DNA from 2 places in the Tumebacillus algifaecis genome. Region 2 is predicted to be linked to the other one. Evidence: riboswitches for the same ligand, from Rfam matches in the RefSeq annotation. Region 2 holds a riboswitch; the other holds the start of a gene.
What was found. A riboswitch is a leader RNA that binds a small molecule or an ion and turns the genes downstream of it on or off. The one in region 2 is predicted to bind thiamine pyrophosphate.
Positions count from the first base shown of each region.

Region 1 (8,579 bases), 1.8 Mb from region 2:
CTTGCGCATCGGCGTACAGGATACGGGCGAGGGGATTCCGCCTGATGACCTGCCCTATATCTGGGATCGTTTCTACAAAGTGGACAAAGCCAGAACGCGGAGCAAAGGCGGCACTGGCATTGGCCTCGCCATCACCTATAACATTGTGAAAAGCCATCATGGCGACATCGTCGTGGACAGTGTGATCGGGCAAGGAACTGCCTTTAATGTGCTCTTGCCACGCGATACAGGCGGTAACGTATAAAAAAGTGGTGTTCCTGCAAAGGAACACCACTTTTTTACATTTCCGGGATCAGGCGAGAGACGATGTCAGCAATTTCATTTGAGATCGCGGTCATCGGTTTTCCGTGTTGTATGTCGCGGATCAAAGTGCGTGCCCGCGTGACGGTGTCGAGGTCGGCCGATACCAGGGCACGATAGCCGTCGCCGTTACGTTCTACCGCTTCTTTGGCCGAAAATTTGATCGAGTCGATCTGTGACCCGGTGATGCTGGGATGCAGATCGAGACCAACCAATGCCATTTTGCCGGCGATCAATACGGAGGCATGCTCTACGCCAGGAATTCGGGTCATGATATTCGCTAACGAGTCAGCCTGCTGTTCTGCGCTTTCTTGACCTTGGTTGCCGGCCACTTGGACCTGTGGGGCGCGCACCGTGTAGTTCGGTTTGTTCGTTTCGCTCACTTGCTTGGGGTTAGGTTTGCGTTCGGCAGGCGTTGTTTTGATCTCCACTTGGTCGCCTTGTTGCTGTGGCTGCGGTTGTTGTTTAGCAGGGGCAGCTCCTTGGTTGCCGCAGCCGACGAGCGCTAGTGCGGTTAGAATCATGAGCCAACCTTTGCTTCGAGTGTAAACGTTCATGTTAAACTCCCTCCTTACAGGGTAGTCTTCCCATTGGAGAATCAGGCTTTTCCTTGAAAATTATAGGGGGAGTGGGGAATACTGTTAGGGCAAACAGCTGGCAAAGGAGAACAGGGACGACATGACATGGGTGTATTATGGCAAATTATTCGACAGTAAATTTCAAGCGGGGTGTCTGGCGGCGCGATTTCGTGAAGACTGGTGGTCGAACGAATACAAGAGCCCAGAACATGTAGGAATTTACAGAACGAGCAAGGGCCGATACGGCGTGAAATACATTAAGTAAATATTGTTTTCACGTGAAACAATTCAAAATATTATACAATATTGTTGAATTATGTCGGATGAACTTGCGATGAATCGACCGAATGCGAGGAGAGAGTCTGATGTTTCAAAACCCCACCGATCAGCAACTTGTTGATCTGCTCCAAAACAGCAAAACGATCGCCGTGGTCGGCTTGTCGGGCGACCCCGAGAAAGCCAGCTATCAAGTGGCCGCTTATGAACAGTCGCAAGGTTATGAAGTAGTGCCGATCAACCCGACAGTCGAATCTGTGTTGGGTCGAAAAGCTCAGCACATCTTGACCGAAGTCGAAGGGCCGATCGATATTGTCAACGTTTTTCGCCGCAGCGGTGAAGTGGCAACCATCGTCGATCAGGCGATCGAAATTGGTGCGAAGGCGGTCTGGACACAGCTTGATATCGTCGATGAAACAGCGGCGAAAAAAGCGCAGGATGCTGGACTGGTCGTCGTGATGGACAAGTGTTTAAAAGTCGAGCATCGTAGACTGCTCGGCAAAGAAAACAACGATTCGAAGTAAGAATGGGTAAATCGCTCTGGACAAAACGGAAGCCTTCAGTAAAATTGAAAGGTGGAGGTGTGACCTATGAAGCGATTTGCATTCATTCTTTGTTGTATCGGCGTTATTGGCGTGATGTTTCTGGGCGCATACCAAAAACCGGTCAAAGTGGATATTTCGACCGTAGCCGCTATCGCCCACTAGTCCTGTTCATAGGAGGCGCTTATGGCTAACGAGCAAAACGATCAGCAAGACAAGGAACAGGAAGCGCAGCCTGCATTCCCAACCATCCCTATGGCGATGGAACATCGGCTTTCGATGAAGTGGCTGACCATGGAGGCACTCTCAAAGCTGATCAAACGCTTTGGAATCGATGGCACCATGCCGCGCGTGGTGTTGCTCACCGCGTTTGGCAAGCTGGAAGGTACGCTTTGTGAGATCAAGCCAACCTATGCGGAAAGCTATTCGGAAGAAGAAACTGGGGAACTGCGACCGGACGTGGCCTCGATGGTGACCCATGTCAGAAGTGATCTGCTCGCTTTGATGGAGCAGGAGGAGCAAGGACTCCAACTGGTCGATACCGCGCCGATACTTTCTCTGCGCGATGTGGCACTCTACAATCACGGGCAGAAGCAACATCTGCCGCAATTGACCTTGTTTGCCGATCAGGTGATCGGATTTAGTTTGACCGAGTTGCCCCGTCTGCACTAGTGCAAACAAACTTGTCAGTCGAGGGTACGAATGGTATCATGAAAAGCGTGTAATCCCCTAGGGGTGCTTCCATCATAGCGGAGGCTGAGAGAAGGCACTTTTTCCTTCAACCCTTGGAACCTGACTCGACTGGGTAATGCCAGCGTAGGGAAGCGGGATGGCCGACACGCATATGTACACGTGTGATGGAGCCGTCTCTGTTTTTTCGGAGGCGGCTTTTTTATTTTTTGAGCAAGGTGGAGGTGTTGGCGATGGATTCAAGATTGTATGTGGTCACCGGTCACCAGTTTCTAAAAGGTCGTTCCTTGGAAAGCGTGATCCGCGCTGCGATTCATGGCGGTGCCGACTGTATTCAGCTGCGAGAAAAAGAGTACACAGGGCGCCAACTGCTCGAAGCAGGTCTATTGCTACGCCGCATTACAAAAGAGATGGGTGCTACGTTGATCGTCAATGATCGCATCGATGTAGCTCGCGCGGTAGACGCTGACGGTGTGCATCTGGGACAGAGTGATCTGCCGATTCAAGTGGCTCGCGAGATGTTGGCAGTTGGCAAGATTGTTGGGATTTCCACGCACAATGTGGCAGAAGCGGTGGCAGCGGAACGTTCAGGCGCCGACTACATCGGATTTGGTCCGATCAAACAGACGGCGACCAAACAGGACACCGAGCCTGTGGTCGGCGCAGCTGGATTGCAAGAGGTGCGCAGGCATGTGTCGCTTCCGATCGTCGCGATCGGCGGGATCAAGGCGGAAGATGTTGCCGAGATCATCCGAAATGGAGCCAACGGCGTGGCGGTAGTGTCGGCGGTGATCGGCAGCGATGATGTGCAAGCGGCAGCGCAGAACATCCGTCAGATCGTCGATCTGGAAAGGGGGGCACGCGGATGACTTTGCTCATCAACGGACAACAGCGCGAAGTGGAAGCGGTGCAAACGCTGGCCGACGTGGTCAATCATTTTGGGCTCAACGAGCGGATCATCATCATTGAGCACAACCTGAACATCGTGCCTCGCGATCAATACGCTGGGACTCAGGTGCATGATGGCGATAAGATTGAGATCGTCCATTTTGTAGGCGGTGGCTATTAATATGAAAGAGGTGCGGAACATGGCAGACACTTTGAAAATCGGTAGTTATGAGTTTTCCTCTCGCCTGTTGCTTGGGACAGGTAAATTCTCCGATCTTGACATCCAACAACAGGCGGTAGACGCATCGGAAACAGAAATTTTGACCTTTGCGATCCGTCGATTAAATATTGACAACCCGAACAATCCGAATTTTTTGGAGCGTCTCGACTTGAAAAAGTATACGTTGCTGCCAAACACCGCAGGTGCACAAACGGCAGAAGAAGCGGTGCGCATCGCACGCCTTGCTAAGGCATCCGGTCTGTGTGACATGATCAAAGTGGAAGTGATCGGCGACATGCGCACCTTGCTACCCGATCCGATCGGCACGCTGAAAGCGACCGAGCAATTGGTCAACGAAGGCTTCACCGTATTGCCGTACACGTCCGATGATCCGATGTTGGCGCGCCATCTGGTCGAAGTGGGCGCACATGCGATCATGCCAGGCGCTTCGCCGATCGGTTCCGGCCTTGGTCTGCTCAATCCGCACTACCTGTCATTTATCATCGAAGAGTGCGCTGGCAAAGTGCCGGTGATCATCGATGCGGGGGTTGGCTCTGCGGCCGATGTGGCGGCTGCGATGGAACTTGGCGCGGACGCTGTGCTGTTAAACACCGCCGTGGCTGGTGCGAAAGATCCGGTCTTGATGGCTGAAGCGATGAAATTAGCGATCCTTGCCGGACGCAAAGGCTACGCAGCTGGACGCATTCCGAAGAAGCGTTATGCTAACGCCTCTTCGCCGATGGAGATGATGATCGAGTAACACTTTTCTGATAAAATAGGTGTCATCTAGCAGAATGGGGTGACGCGAGTGAGAACCGATTATCATGTCCATACGGAACGCGGACCGTATTCCGTAGAGTGGCTGGAGCAGTTTATTGAGACTGCGCGGCGTCGCGGGGTCGGAGAGCTTGGCATTTCGGAGCACGGATATCGTTTCAAACAGACCCGTTCGCTTTTTGCTAATGAATGGACGGACAAAAAGCGGACGGAAGACCTTGATCAGTACATGCAGATGGTGCTGGATGCGCGCAAGGCGGGTCATGCGGTCAAGTTCGGCATTGAGCTTGATTACATCCCCGGTTGCGAGGAGGCGGTGCGTGAGTTCCTTGCCTCCTACCCGTTCGACTATGTGATCGGCTCGGTGCATTGGCTGGGCGATTTTGGGTTTGACCTGCTGGAATATCGCACCGTTTGGGAGGAACGAGACATCAAGGAAGTGTACAACGAATACTTTGAAACTTTGATGAAGCTGGCCGAATCGAGACTGTTTCAGATTATCGGGCACCCCGATGTGATCAAAGTGTTCGGACATGTTCCTGATGATGCCGACTTCCTGCAAGGCTGGTATAGCAAGTTGGCCGCCCATTTCAAGCGATATGACCAGTGTATCGAAGTCTCAACGGCCGGTCTGCGCAAACCGGTGCAGAAGATGTACCCGGCACCAGACTTCTTGAGCGCCTGCTATGCTGCGGGCGTGCCGATTGCACTCTCCTCAGATGCACACCGCCCCGAAGATGTCGGAGCCGATTATGACACGGCCATCGCCTATATTCGGTCGGCAGGATACGCTCATCTTTGCACATTTGAAAATCGAGTGCGTACGGAGGTACCGCTCACGTAACAAAAAAGGAGATTCCACGAGTGGGAATCTCCTTTTTTATGCAATTATTCTGGAGGACAAAGTTCAGGGTGCAGGACCAACTGTCCGCTCTTGCATTTGGTCCAGATTGGCGGATCATCCGCAAAGAACGTTTTGTCATATAGGTAAAGTCCGATCAAAAGAGCGGACCCAATCACAACAACCAAAGCGACCTTCTTCATATTTCTCTGCTCCTCTACGATTTTTTAAGCAGTTTTCGGTAATGCTGATTTGCCAGACGCACATAGGAGACAGCCAGCCGTTCCCTCCCTTTTTCGATGTAATAATCCCCCAACTTCTCCGCAGCTTCGGCCAATTCGGTGGAAAACTCCAGTTTTTCAAACGCTTCGATCGCTTGTTTGTAAAAGTGAACAAATTCTTCTTCTTGATTTTGCATCAGGGAAAGGTCACCCAAATGACGCTTGGTGACAGCCAATTGCAGGGGATTATTCATCTGTTCGGCACGTCTTAGGCAATCTTGGAGGATGTTTCGCGCCTCTTCAAGGTTGCCGTTTTTCATTTCGACTTTGGCTAGGGCATGCAAAGTGTTCTGAATACTGGGGGTGTCGTTCGATTGCCGTTTCAACTTGAGTGAGCGCAAAAAATACTTGCGTGCTTTTTCATGACTGCCGACCTTGATCTCTACTTCTCCGAGATTGTGATAGCAGCGAGCCAAGGATCGGACATCGGTGGTCTGGCTCAGGATGCGAATGGAGCGTTCGATGTGTCGCCTGGCGATGTTGACACGGCCTTGATTTTTATACGCAGTTCCCATCATCATCAAGGTTCGTCCGATCTTGATGATTTCGTCGAGATGTTCGTACTGCGCGAGGGCTTGTTCTGAATACCAGATGCAGCCTTCCCAGTTTTGCAGCATTTGCTTGATCAGCGCCATGCTGAAATAGAGATTGCCCGCTTCGGTCGTTGCGGATGGATCTTCTACAAGATGTTCCGCTTCCCGGAGCAAGTCGAAAGCTTCCCACATCTTGCCGACCATATAGGAGTTGCGGCTTAACGTGATGTAGGTGTTGAGTACACGATCCAGATGCGGCTCGGGGTCGAAAACGCGCAACGCTTCTCGTCCCCAGTCTGTCGATGTGCTGTATTTGGCAGTTGAGTGGTAAAGGAGGCAAAGCATGTAGGAACTTTCCTGTAAATAGAGCATGTTGTTCTTCGAAAGCGCTTCCGTATAGAGCTTATGCAGGACTTCTATCGCCTCTGCCGATTGATTAATCTCGCGAAGGCGGCGTGCCGTTTGAAGAAGCTCGTCCAACCACTCTTCTTGGAGGTCGTGCATTTGCATCAGGTCTTGTACGCTGCAACTCAAGCGCGAGGCAAAGACCTCCAAGATTTCCGGCGTGACATGTAATTTGCCTCGCTCGATCAAGGAGATCGACTGTACAGAAAAGAGACCTGCAGCCAGATGTGACTGGGTCAATCCAATCGCCTTACGACGATCACGAATATTCTGACCAATTTGAATGGATTGCCGTTTCTTCCAAGCCTGATTCATATCCAACCTCCAACGATTCAAATGGCTGTACTTGTATTTTACCAAAGTCGTTTGAGAAACACCATAGAAGAGACATTTTAAAGTAATATTTTGTCGAACATTGTCGATGTAGGTTTAATTAAAGCGAATACGTACATTGTTCGAAAAATTATGTTATAAAATAAGTAAATATCAATCATTATTGCTCACCTTGGGTAGGGGAAAGACAATAATGGAAAAAATGGGGAGTCAGATAAGATGAGTGATTTGACAATCGGGATGCAACTAAAAAAGATCAGAAAACAAACGGGTTTGTCGGTAAAAGAACTGGCTGATCGTGCAGGAGTTTCACAATCATACATCTATGCGATTGAGTCGGGAAACCGTGGCGCAAACGCTACCAAGCTGTCGAGCATCGCCCACGCGTTGGGAATTCCGGTTGCCGACCTGTATGATGTGTGGAGTCTCTAACTTTAATAAATGAGGCTAAATCAACAAAGGAAAAGGACATGTCTGGGTGGACATGTCCTTTTCCTTTGCCATATGGTATAACAAAAGTAGAAAGAGTTGCCTAGAGGAGGGAATGCGAATGAACATCAAAATACATACGTTTGTGCTAGGGATGTTTCAGGAAAATTGCTATCTGCTGGTCGATGAAGCAACCAATCAGGCGGTGATCGTTGACCCAGGGCAGGACCCTGACGAAGTGATCGCAGCGATCAAAGGGTTGGATGTGGTTGGCATTTGGATCACGCATGCGCATCTGGATCACATCGCGGGACTGCGCGAAGTCAAGGCGGCGGCACCGAATGCAAAGGTGATGATCCATGAAGTGGAGAAGGACTGGCTGACCGATCCGCTGTTGAACGGTTCGGCGCGCTATCCGGACTATATCGACCCGATCGATGGGCCGGGCGCAGACGTGCTGCTAAAACACGGTGATTCGGTGACCCTCGGTGAGCACAAAATGGAAGTCCGTTTCGCACCAGGGCATTCTCCGGGCCATGTCGTCTTCGTCGGCGATGGATTCGTGCTGGCTGGCGATACCCTGTTTAACAACGGGATTGGTCGCACCGATCTGCCCGGCGGTGATACCGCGCAGTTGATCCAAAGCATCCGTGAGCAGCTTTATACGCTTCCAGAAGACACCACCGTCTACTCCGGCCATGGTCCTACCACCACGATCGGCCGCGAACGCCAATCGAACTGGGCGGTCAATGACAAAAGCGACCTGCTCTCCGGCGGGCCGAATGTACAATGGACGTAACATGAAAAAAACCCAGCCGCCGTGGCTGGGTTTTTTTGATCGCTCAGAAATCGACAACCAGAAAGACTCCGTTGGAGAGGGAGATCACTTCACCGCGCAACGCTTGGGCGAGCTCGGCGGATAACGATTGACAGGCTTCCTTGGAGTCGGCGAGGAAGGCTTGCGCTTTGCCACCGGCAAGTTGATCCTTGTCGAGTGCGATCACAGCAAGAATGTCACGGGAACGTTTTTCCAATCCTTCATTCTCCTTTTTTGGTGGGTAACAGTTGTGGATTGCGCAGCCGCGTACTTTTTTTCGTCGATTCAAGCAGTGGTACTTGCGCGACAAGTTGCAACAGCGCGCCTGCATCGCGGCGAATCGGAATCAGCGCAAAGCAGATGCGCCCCGTGTCAAAATCGCGACGCATGCAATGATAGCGTTTCAATCCCAATGTGCGCGCCGCTTCATGGACGATCGCCTGACGCTGCCCGTAGTTGGCAAGGATGATCTGCCCATCCGCATCGTGCGGTGTGATCATCACCGCCAGACCCTCTTTTTCAAAACGTTCGCGTGCCTCAGGCAGGCCGACATTTTGTACGGGGATGTCGTCCACAAAGAGCTTGTCCTGTTCAAAGGAAATGGTGGCGATGCGGATGTCCGCGATGTCGCCGACCGCTTTGCCTTTCGTATAGCGGCGCAGGAGCCAG
Region 1 covers NZ_CP022657.1:1,975,266-1,983,844, forward strand. The annotation lists gene CIG75_RS08865 (ATP-binding protein) at 1-244, shown strand, start outside; gene CIG75_RS08870 (YhcN/YlaJ family sporulation lipoprotein) at 279-857, opposite strand; gene CIG75_RS08875 (CoA-binding protein) at 1,244-1,678, shown strand; gene CIG75_RS08880 (hypothetical protein) at 1,883-2,368, shown strand; TPP riboswitch at 2,418-2,536, shown strand; gene thiE (thiamine phosphate synthase) at 2,620-3,255, shown strand; gene thiS (sulfur carrier protein ThiS) at 3,252-3,455, shown strand; gene CIG75_RS08895 (thiazole synthase) at 3,475-4,254, shown strand; gene CIG75_RS08900 (histidinol-phosphatase) at 4,303-5,115, shown strand; gene CIG75_RS08905 (helix-turn-helix domain-containing protein) at 5,330-6,646, opposite strand; gene CIG75_RS08910 (helix-turn-helix domain-containing protein) at 6,884-7,096, shown strand; gene CIG75_RS08915 (MBL fold metallo-hydrolase) at 7,215-7,892, shown strand; gene CIG75_RS08920 (capping complex subunit for YIEGIA) at 7,936-8,127, opposite strand; gene CIG75_RS08925 (YIEGIA domain-containing protein) at 8,132-8,579, opposite strand, start outside.
Region 1: linked by a shared signal. The riboswitch ahead of thiE (thiamine phosphate synthase) and the one ahead of CIG75_RS16610 (ECF transporter S component) in region 2 are both predicted to bind thiamine pyrophosphate.

Region 2 (8,579 bases):
GCTCGCACCATCGCCTGGCTCATCTCCCTTTTCAACGGGAAGCATGTTGTTGACCGAAGAGACGAGCGTGTGTAGAATGCCTTGGATCACATCGTTCAAGTCCTCCTGCGCCGTTTGCAGTTCGTCGATCAGTGGGATTTGGGCGATGTGTTCGAGCACGTCATCATACTCTTGCTTGACTTTGATCACCGCGGGATGATCGAACCCGTGGCGCAAGGAGAGCTGCGAATATTGGTTGCGCTTGGCTTTGACCACAAACAAAAGCGCTTGTGCGTCACCGTGGCGATTGATTTTATCTTCCGCTTGGCGGTAGCGTTTCATTTCCTCCGAGGATTTGAGCATGCTGACAATTTCCTCTGTCTTCATCAAAACGTCCGAAAGCGATGTATGTTGAACAGTATTCACTGGAACAAAACCTCCTTTGCTCTCGTTTCATTGTACTCCAAAACAGCTGCTTCTACATGGAAATATGCAAAAAAAGGCAGGGAAAAATTTTGGAACGATTACAAGTTGAACTCCAGCAGTACGCCGACGAACTGTCCGCACATCTGTCTGGCCCCTATCAAGCACAGGACTATTACGATTTTCTTCGCAACCTCATGGACGCCACCATCCGTCATCACGGCCAGCAGACGGTCGCCCAGATGAGTGATGAGACGATTCTAAAGGTGATCAAGTCACAAGTCAGCGAACTGATCAAGCTCAAACGCATCAACAAACTGCTCAACAAGCTCGACCGCATCTAACAAAGACCCTTTCCAGTTGGAAAGGGTCTTTGTTCGTTACACCAAGCCGAAAAAGCGAACGGTTTGCGCTACGAGGAAACATACGCTAAGCGCGATCGAGGTCGGCAGTAAGATAGCGACCAGCGTCCATTTGGTGCTCTTGGTCTCTTTGGCGATCGTCCACATCGTCGTGCCGCACGGGTAGTGCAACAGGGAGAACAGCATCATGCACAGCGCGGTCAGCCACGTCCAGCCGTTGGAGAGAAACAGATTTTTCAACTCCACAAGCGAAGACATCTCCGTCATCGCTCCAGTTGAGAGGTAGCTCATGATCAAGATCGGCAGAACGATCTCATTGGCCGGAAGCCCAAGGATGAAGGCCATCAAAATATAGCCGTCCAGCCCGATCGCCTGCGCGAACGGATCGAGGAACAGAGCAGTATGTTGCAAAATGCTCGCATCGCCAACTTGGATGTTGGCGAGAATCCACGTCGCGATACCGGCCGGAGCAGCAACGATCACGGCGCGCTTCAACACGAACACGGTGCGGTCATACACCGAGCGGATCAGCAGTCGACCAAACTGCGGTTTGCGGTACGGTGGCAACTCCAAGGTGAAGTTGGACGGAATACCGCGCAGCATCGTCTTCGAGAGTAGCCACGATACGGACAAGGTCACAGAAATGCCGACCAGCACCAACCCGACGACCACCGCCGTCGCCACCAGTGAGCCATAGGCCAGCCCGATCGCGCCGCCCATAAACAGCGTGGCCAGCGTGATCAGCGTCGGAAAACGTCCGTTACAAGGAACGAAGTTGTTCGTGATAATCGCGATGGTCCGCTCGCGTGGCGACTCGATGATCCGGCAGGCTATCACACCAGCTGCATTGCAGCCAAAGCCCATGCTCATCGTCAGCGCTTGCTTGCCGTGCGCCCCCGCTTTTTTGAAAAAGCGGTCGAGGTTAAAGGCCACCCTGGGCAGATACCCAAAATCTTCTAAGATCGCAAACGCTGGGAAGAAGATCGCCATCGGTGGTAGCATGACCGACACCACCCACGCCGTTCCGCGGTAGAGCCCTTCGACCAACACACCATGCACCCAAGCGGGAGTGCCTAGCCAGAGGAAAAAGGTGGTCAGATACCCTTCGATCCAGAAGAAGAAATCGGCGAGCATACTCGATGGCAGGTTGGCTCCGGCGATCGTCAGATAAAAGACGGTGCCAAGCATCAGCATCATGATCGGGTAGCCGAGCCAGCGCGAGGTCAGCACATTGTCGAGCCTGCGGTCAAATTCATGCTGCGCTTTGTTTTCGGGCAGCATCACCGTCTGTGTGACGATCTCCTCCGTCCGGGCATAGATGTCGCTGACGATCTGGTCGCGCAGGTCGGTCGTGTCTTGTTGCTGGAGATTTTGCATCAAATTTTTTAATTGTTGGATCTGCCCTTGCTTCATGAGGGAATCACCACATCACCTGTGCTGAAGAGGCGCGGATGCTCCAAGGTGTACTGTTCAAGAGCTTGTAGCACCGATTCATCGCCATCGAGCAGGCGCAGCGCGACCCAACGCGAGCGAAGCACGCCGGAGACGAGCGGTTCGACCTGCGGGAGCAACGCGGTCACCGCCCGTTCAACCTGTTCCGAGTAGGTGGTGAGCTTCGGTGTCGGGGTCACATGACCGAGTGCAACTTTCCACAGCATCTCCTTGAGTTCGTTCAGTCCTTCGCCGCTTCGCGCCGTCATCGGGATGACAGGCACCCCGAGCTCCGCTTGGAGTTTCACGAAATCGATCGTGATGCCTTTGCGCTTCGCTTCGTCCATCAGATTGACTGCGACCACCACACGGTCGGTCACCTCCATTACTTGCAGCGCGAGATTTAAGTTGCGCTCCAGATTGGTCGCGTCGGTGACGACGAGCGTTGCGTGCGGGTTGGCAAAGCAGATGAAGTCGCGGGCGACCTGTTCGTCTGCCGATTGGGACAGCAGGGAATAGGTGCCTGGCAGATCGACCAAGGTGAAGCTATGTTCCTGATGACGGAAGCGCCCGATCGCGCTACCGACCGTCTTACCTGCCCAGTTGCCCGTGTGTTGGTTCATCCCGGTCAGAGCGTTGAAGACGGTGCTTTTGCCTGTGTTCGGGTTGCCAGCCAGCGCAATGACCAGTTCATCGGGGCTTGGCAATTCGATCGCAAACCGTTCTGTGCAGACTGCATGCGTGTCTCGAAAACTATGTTGTGACATGATTTCTATCCTCCTCCGCAACTATCAAATTAAATGCGCGTGACCATCACAAGGGATGCCTCTTCGCGGCGCAACGCGATCACCGCACCGCGGATGCGATAGGCGACCGGGTCGCCAGCCGGGCTTTTGCGCAGCGCTTCGATCACCGCCTGCGGGACAAGACCGAGGTCAAGCATTCGGCGCCTCTGTGCGCCAGTCGCGTTCAAAGATACCACTCGCGCCCGTTCGCCGATCAAAAGATCAGGCAGTGGAATGATCTCCATGAACAAAACCTCCTATCAACAGTTAGATCGTATTGAAAATGCCTACTGGTTTACCTGAAGCTAACTCTTTTGCACAAGGGAAACTTTTGAGCCTAAAAAAAGTGGCACTCACATACTATTGCCAGGGGTTGCATTTGGTGACTCCGCTATAGTTAGATGGACTCAAAAAAGTTAGCCGCGTGAAAAGTTTTTTCTCTATGCTAAATCATATTACGAAAACTGTGCATTGTGCAACATTTTGGTGACAATTTTTTTTGAGAGATTGACAACTGGATTATACTTATCCATACTATTGTAATCATTCGAAAATTTTAGCAATAGGGGCAACTAGAGATGACAGAACTGCAACGCAACTTTTGGCTGATGTTGACAGGCCGCTCTGTGTCGAAGCTAGGAGATACTTTTCACTTCTTGGCGCTGTCATTGATGATCTATGCCAAAACAGAATCGGCGCTCAGCGTCGGTCAGGTGATGGTCGCTTCCTATCTACCTATGCTTATACTCGGGCCGTTTCTCGGCGTATGGATCGACCGCTTAAACAAGCGCAAGTTGGCGATCGCCTGCGAATTGATACGGGCAGGGCTCGTTTTGTCGATCCCGTTTTTGCCGCATGTCTATTGGATCTATTCGTTCACATTTGTCATCGCGATCATTGGCTTTGTCTCCTCAACGTCGCAACAGGGGCTGATTCCGCAGCTTTTTCCGAAAGGCGATCTGCTCGGGTACAACGCCAGGATTCAAACCTCCATGCAAGTGATGGCCATCGCCGGACCGATCGCGGCCGGGGCAGTGATCGGCTTTTGGTCGTATACGGCTGCGTTTGTTGTGGATTCGGCGACGTTTCTGTATTCGGCGATGAGTTTGTCGCTCTTGTCTGTGTCGGCCAAAGCTGCCGCCAAGCAGAAGGGGGCGAATCAGGAAAAGAAATTCTGGGTGGAGCTTCGTGAAGGGGCGCGCTATATGGTACAGCTGCCGCGCGTGATGAACGCGACGGCGATCATGTTTACGGCGATGATTGTGAGCGGGATGTTTAATGTATTGCTCGTCGTCTTCTCGAAAAATATCATCAAGGTGACCGATACAGAGTTCGGTTGGCTGGAGGCGGGCATCGGACTCGGCTTGGCGGCGGGGGCAGCAACGCTCGCTTTTTTGAAAAGAGTCGATTTGCTGCTGATCGTGCGCATCGGGATTCTGGTCGATGCCTTGATGATCGCCGTGCTGAGCACGACCGAGTCGTTTTGGACGGAGTGGCTGGCGCTGGTCGGGATCGGGATGTTCTCGGTGATGGCGATGATCGCCGCCGCGACGCTCATCCAGATCGAAGCGGAGCAGGCTTATATCGGGCGCGTGCTCGGATTTTACAACACGGTCTTCATGGCGGGCACGGTCGGATCGATGGCACTGGCTGGCGTGGTGGAGACTTGGTTTTCGGTGCGGGAGATCTTCCTCTACGGCGGTTTGGCGACGGCTGGAGCGACGCTCTTGCTCTCACTGCGCCGACTGCCCAAACAAGAAGCGCCGCCCAAGCAGGCGCAAGCATAGCACAGGCCCTTCCCACGCTCAAGGGGAGGGCCTGTTTTTTCGTGCCCGTACGGTGGTGATCAGCAGGCGGTATACGCTGTACACCCCGAGGTAGCCCGAGGTGCTGAGAAAGAGCCAGTTGTTAAAAATCTCATGGATGTGTGTGGTGAACTCGACGCCCATCCGCTTGATCTCCAGGATGCTGAGCCCGGTGGTGATCAGGAACAGCCACGTGGCGATGACGCTGAGCAGGTCGAAGAGCCACGCCAAGCGATGCTTGCGAAGGAAGAAGAGGAAGAGTGGGAGTGCGACGATACTTACGATCAGCAGTACGTTCATCAGACAGCTCCTTTCTTATTAGACAGCCCCATTCTTAGTTGGTAGCGTGTTCTTTGCTGTGGTAAAGTATTCCTGAGAATGTAATCGAAGGGGTCGGATGGAACGATGAAGCCGTTTCAAATAACGTTGTATACGAAAGACGGATGTACGTTGTGTGAGAAAGTCAAACCGATCTTGGCGCGGGTGGGGCAGACCTATCCACTTCAAGTGGAGGAGTTTGATATCACGACCGATCAAGCGGTGTATGCGAAATATTGGGACAAGATTCCGGTGTTGGCGATCGATGGGGAAGAGGCGTTCGTCTCGAAGATTGCGGAGCACTGGCTGCGGCGTTATTTGGAAGAAAAAAAGCAAACTCGCGCAGACTAGTCTGGGCGCTGGGTTCGATGCACAAGGCGTTGGAGCTTGAGAGGGTCGAGGTGCGGATCGAGGCGAAGTAGAAGGATCTTGCCTGTTTGTAAGCGGCGGAAAAACTGGCGCAGGTGCGCGGCATTCGGAGGATGGACGGGAGCGGTCGTGACGATGTGAACTTGGGCGCGGAGAATGTCCTTTACAAACGGTTTGTCCTTCTACTACAATGGGTGAGAACGAAAAATTGAAAAAAGCGCAGTTGCTAGGGGTGCCTACTTTGGCTGAGAAGCACGATCAGTGCTAACCCTTTCACTCGATCCTGGGTAATACCGGCGTGAGGAAGTGACGGCATTGGACGATATTTGTCTTGTGTATTCATCTTCTGCCGGATTCCGGGAGGAGATTTTTTTATGCGATTGAAGCTTTTTTCGAGGAGGAAAATGGGACATGAAGAATAGTTATGTCGTCAATTTCAGAGAAATCATGATCACGGTGATCTTGTCCGTGCTGTGCGGGTTCCTGTACATCGCATGGGCGCCGCTGTATGGCGTGGCAGACGGAATCTACCCGGGCCTCGGTGAGATCGTCTATGGCACCTGGTTCATCGCGGGCGTGCTTGCCGCCTACATCGTGCAAAAGCCAGGTGTGGCGCTGATCGCAGAGATGGCTGCTGCGTCGGGCGAATTTATCATGGGTGGCCCGTACGGCCTGTCTACGCTGCTCTACGGGATGGCGCAGGGCGCTGCGACCGAGTTGGTATTTGCACTTTTCCGTTATAAGAAGTTCAACATGGGCACGCTGATGCTGGGCGGTGCCGCTGCTGCGCTGGCCAGCTTGGGTTATGAGGCGCTGACCGGGGGCTTGGCTGAGCTTTCGACCGGACCGATGCTGGCGAAAATTGTGATCCGCACGGTATCTGGCGCAGTTCTTGGCGGTCTGCTGGCGAAGCTGATCGTGGATGCATTGGCCAAAACGGGGGCTTTAAACAACTACGCAATCATCCGCAAGCGGATGGAGAAACCGTTCTAATATGAATCACGAAAAAAAGACACCCTTTCTCGGCTGTGAAGGGGTGTCTGTGCAATTTTTTGACCGCGAGACCCCCGTGTTGCAAGAGATGAGTGTAGAGATTGCAGAAAAAGAAGCGGTGCTGTTGCTCGGCCCTAGCGGCTGTGGGAAAAGCACGCTGGCACAAGTGTTGTCTGGCATCATCCCCCGCTCAATCGAAGCGTGGATGAAAGGGACGGTGTACCGTCCTGATCGCGTCGGCGTGATGTTTCAAGACCCGGACGCGCAGTTTTGCATGTTGACGGTGGAAGATGAGATCGCGTTCTCGCTAGAGAACCGCCGAGTTCCACCTGCCGAGATGCGCGGACAGATCGAGCGGTTGATGCGGGAAGTCCGGCTTGATCTCCCGCTTCACAAACCGATCTCCGAGCTGTCCGGCGGCTTGAAGCAGCGGTTGGCGCTGGCCTGCTTGCTGGCGCTGGAGCCGGACGTGCTCTTCTTTGATGAACCGACGGCGCAGCTCGATCCGGAGAACACCAGACAGGTCCTGCAAGACATCGCTCGACTGCGCCATGAGAAGACGATCGTGCTGATCGAGCATAAGTTGGAGAGCGTGATGGAGTGGATTGATCGCGTCTTGCTGTTTGCGCCAGACGGTTCTTTGCAAGGCGAAGGCAAGCCGGAAGACGTTCTGCGCCAAAATGAGGATGCCATCCGCGAGTATGGAATCTGGACACCGCGCATGTGGCCGGTGACGTGGGAGCAACTGCTGAGCGACCCGCAGGCTCCTCTTGCACAGCGCTTGGAACGGCAAGGGGAGGGGGGCAACCGGAAGTCTGCCGCGCAGGATGAGCGCATGAGTGGCGTGCCAACTGCGGCCCGATCCAGTGCCATCGCACCGACCGATGAACGTGAGCCGCTCTTGGATGTTAAAGGCTTGCAGATGAGCTATCGAGGTGGCCGGAACGTTTGGTCCGGTGTCGATGTGCGCGTGCAGCCAGGAGAGTGGGTTGCGATCATGGGACCGAACGGAGCAGGAAAGAGCACGTTTTTGAAGGCGGTCGGTGGACTGCTTCCTGTGAGTGGCGGTCAGGTGCTGGTAAAAGGGAAGGAGCTTGGAACGTACAAGCCGGAAGCGTTGTATGACCTGATGGGGATTGTGTTCCAGAATCCGGAGCATCAGTTTATCGCCGATACGGTGTTTGAGGAAGTCGCCTTTGGCGGGCGCTTGGCGAAATGGCCACAAGAGAAGGTGGACCGGGAAACCAAGCAGCTTTTGGAGGATTTTCACCTCGAGGCGTTAGCGTCGAAAAACCCATTTACCTTGTCGCAAGGCCAGAAACGCCGCTTGAGCGTCGCTGGGATGTTGTTGAAAAATCAGGAGCTGTTGTTGCTCGATGAGCCGACTTTCGGGCAGGATGCCGCGACGACGCGGGAGTTGATCGAGCGCATCCAAGAGCGCAACGCGAGCGGTACGACAGTGATGATGGCGACGCATGATGTGGAGTTGGTGGCGGAGACCGCGACGCGCGTGTTGGTATTTGCAGAAGGCGGGCTGCTGTTTGACGGGACGCCCAAGCAACTGTTTACGCAACCAGACCTGTTGGCCCGCGCCGCGCTCGTCGAGCCACTGTCCTATGAGTATCAGCGTCGGAAAGCTGTACGGGAGGAGGGGAGTGTCTATGTATGAGACGAACAGTTTTGTCGGACAGGTCAATCCGTCAGTCAAACTGATCCTGCACCTCCTCTGCATGATCTTGATCGTCTTGGCCAGCGAACCGTTGACCACGCTGTATCTGTTGCTGATTCCGGTGATTTTGACACTGACTTTGGCAAAGATTCCACTGCGTACATTTGTGCGGCGCGTGTCGCCGTTTTTGATCATTTTCCTTTCGACCACCTGGGTGCTCGCCGCTTATGGCAAAGGCGAGACGGTATGGTGGGAATGGGCCTGGATTCGGATCACCGAAGAAGGGGTGATCAACGGCTTGAACATCGGGCTCCGGATGATGGCGTTCGTCTGCTATGGCTTTTTGTTCACGGCGACTACCGATTTGACCAAGCTCGTGATGAGCTTGATGCAGCAGTGTAAACTGTCGCCGAAGATCGCCTATGCGCTGTTGGCTGGGTTTCGC
Region 2 covers NZ_CP022657.1:3,757,512-3,766,090, reverse strand. The annotation lists gene CIG75_RS16650 (YlbF/YmcA family competence regulator) at 1-405, opposite strand, end outside; gene CIG75_RS16645 (hypothetical protein) at 495-746, shown strand; gene CIG75_RS16640 (nucleoside recognition domain-containing protein) at 783-2,177, opposite strand; gene CIG75_RS16635 (FeoB small GTPase domain-containing protein) at 2,174-2,962, opposite strand; gene CIG75_RS16630 (FeoA family protein) at 2,992-3,225, opposite strand; gene CIG75_RS16625 (MFS transporter) at 3,559-4,767, shown strand; gene CIG75_RS16620 (hypothetical protein) at 4,786-5,085, opposite strand; gene CIG75_RS16615 (glutaredoxin family protein) at 5,191-5,454, shown strand; TPP riboswitch at 5,691-5,794, shown strand; gene CIG75_RS16610 (ECF transporter S component) at 5,884-6,465, shown strand; gene CIG75_RS16605 (ABC transporter ATP-binding protein) at 6,467-8,134, shown strand; gene CIG75_RS16600 (energy-coupling factor transporter transmembrane component T family protein) at 8,127-8,579, shown strand, end outside.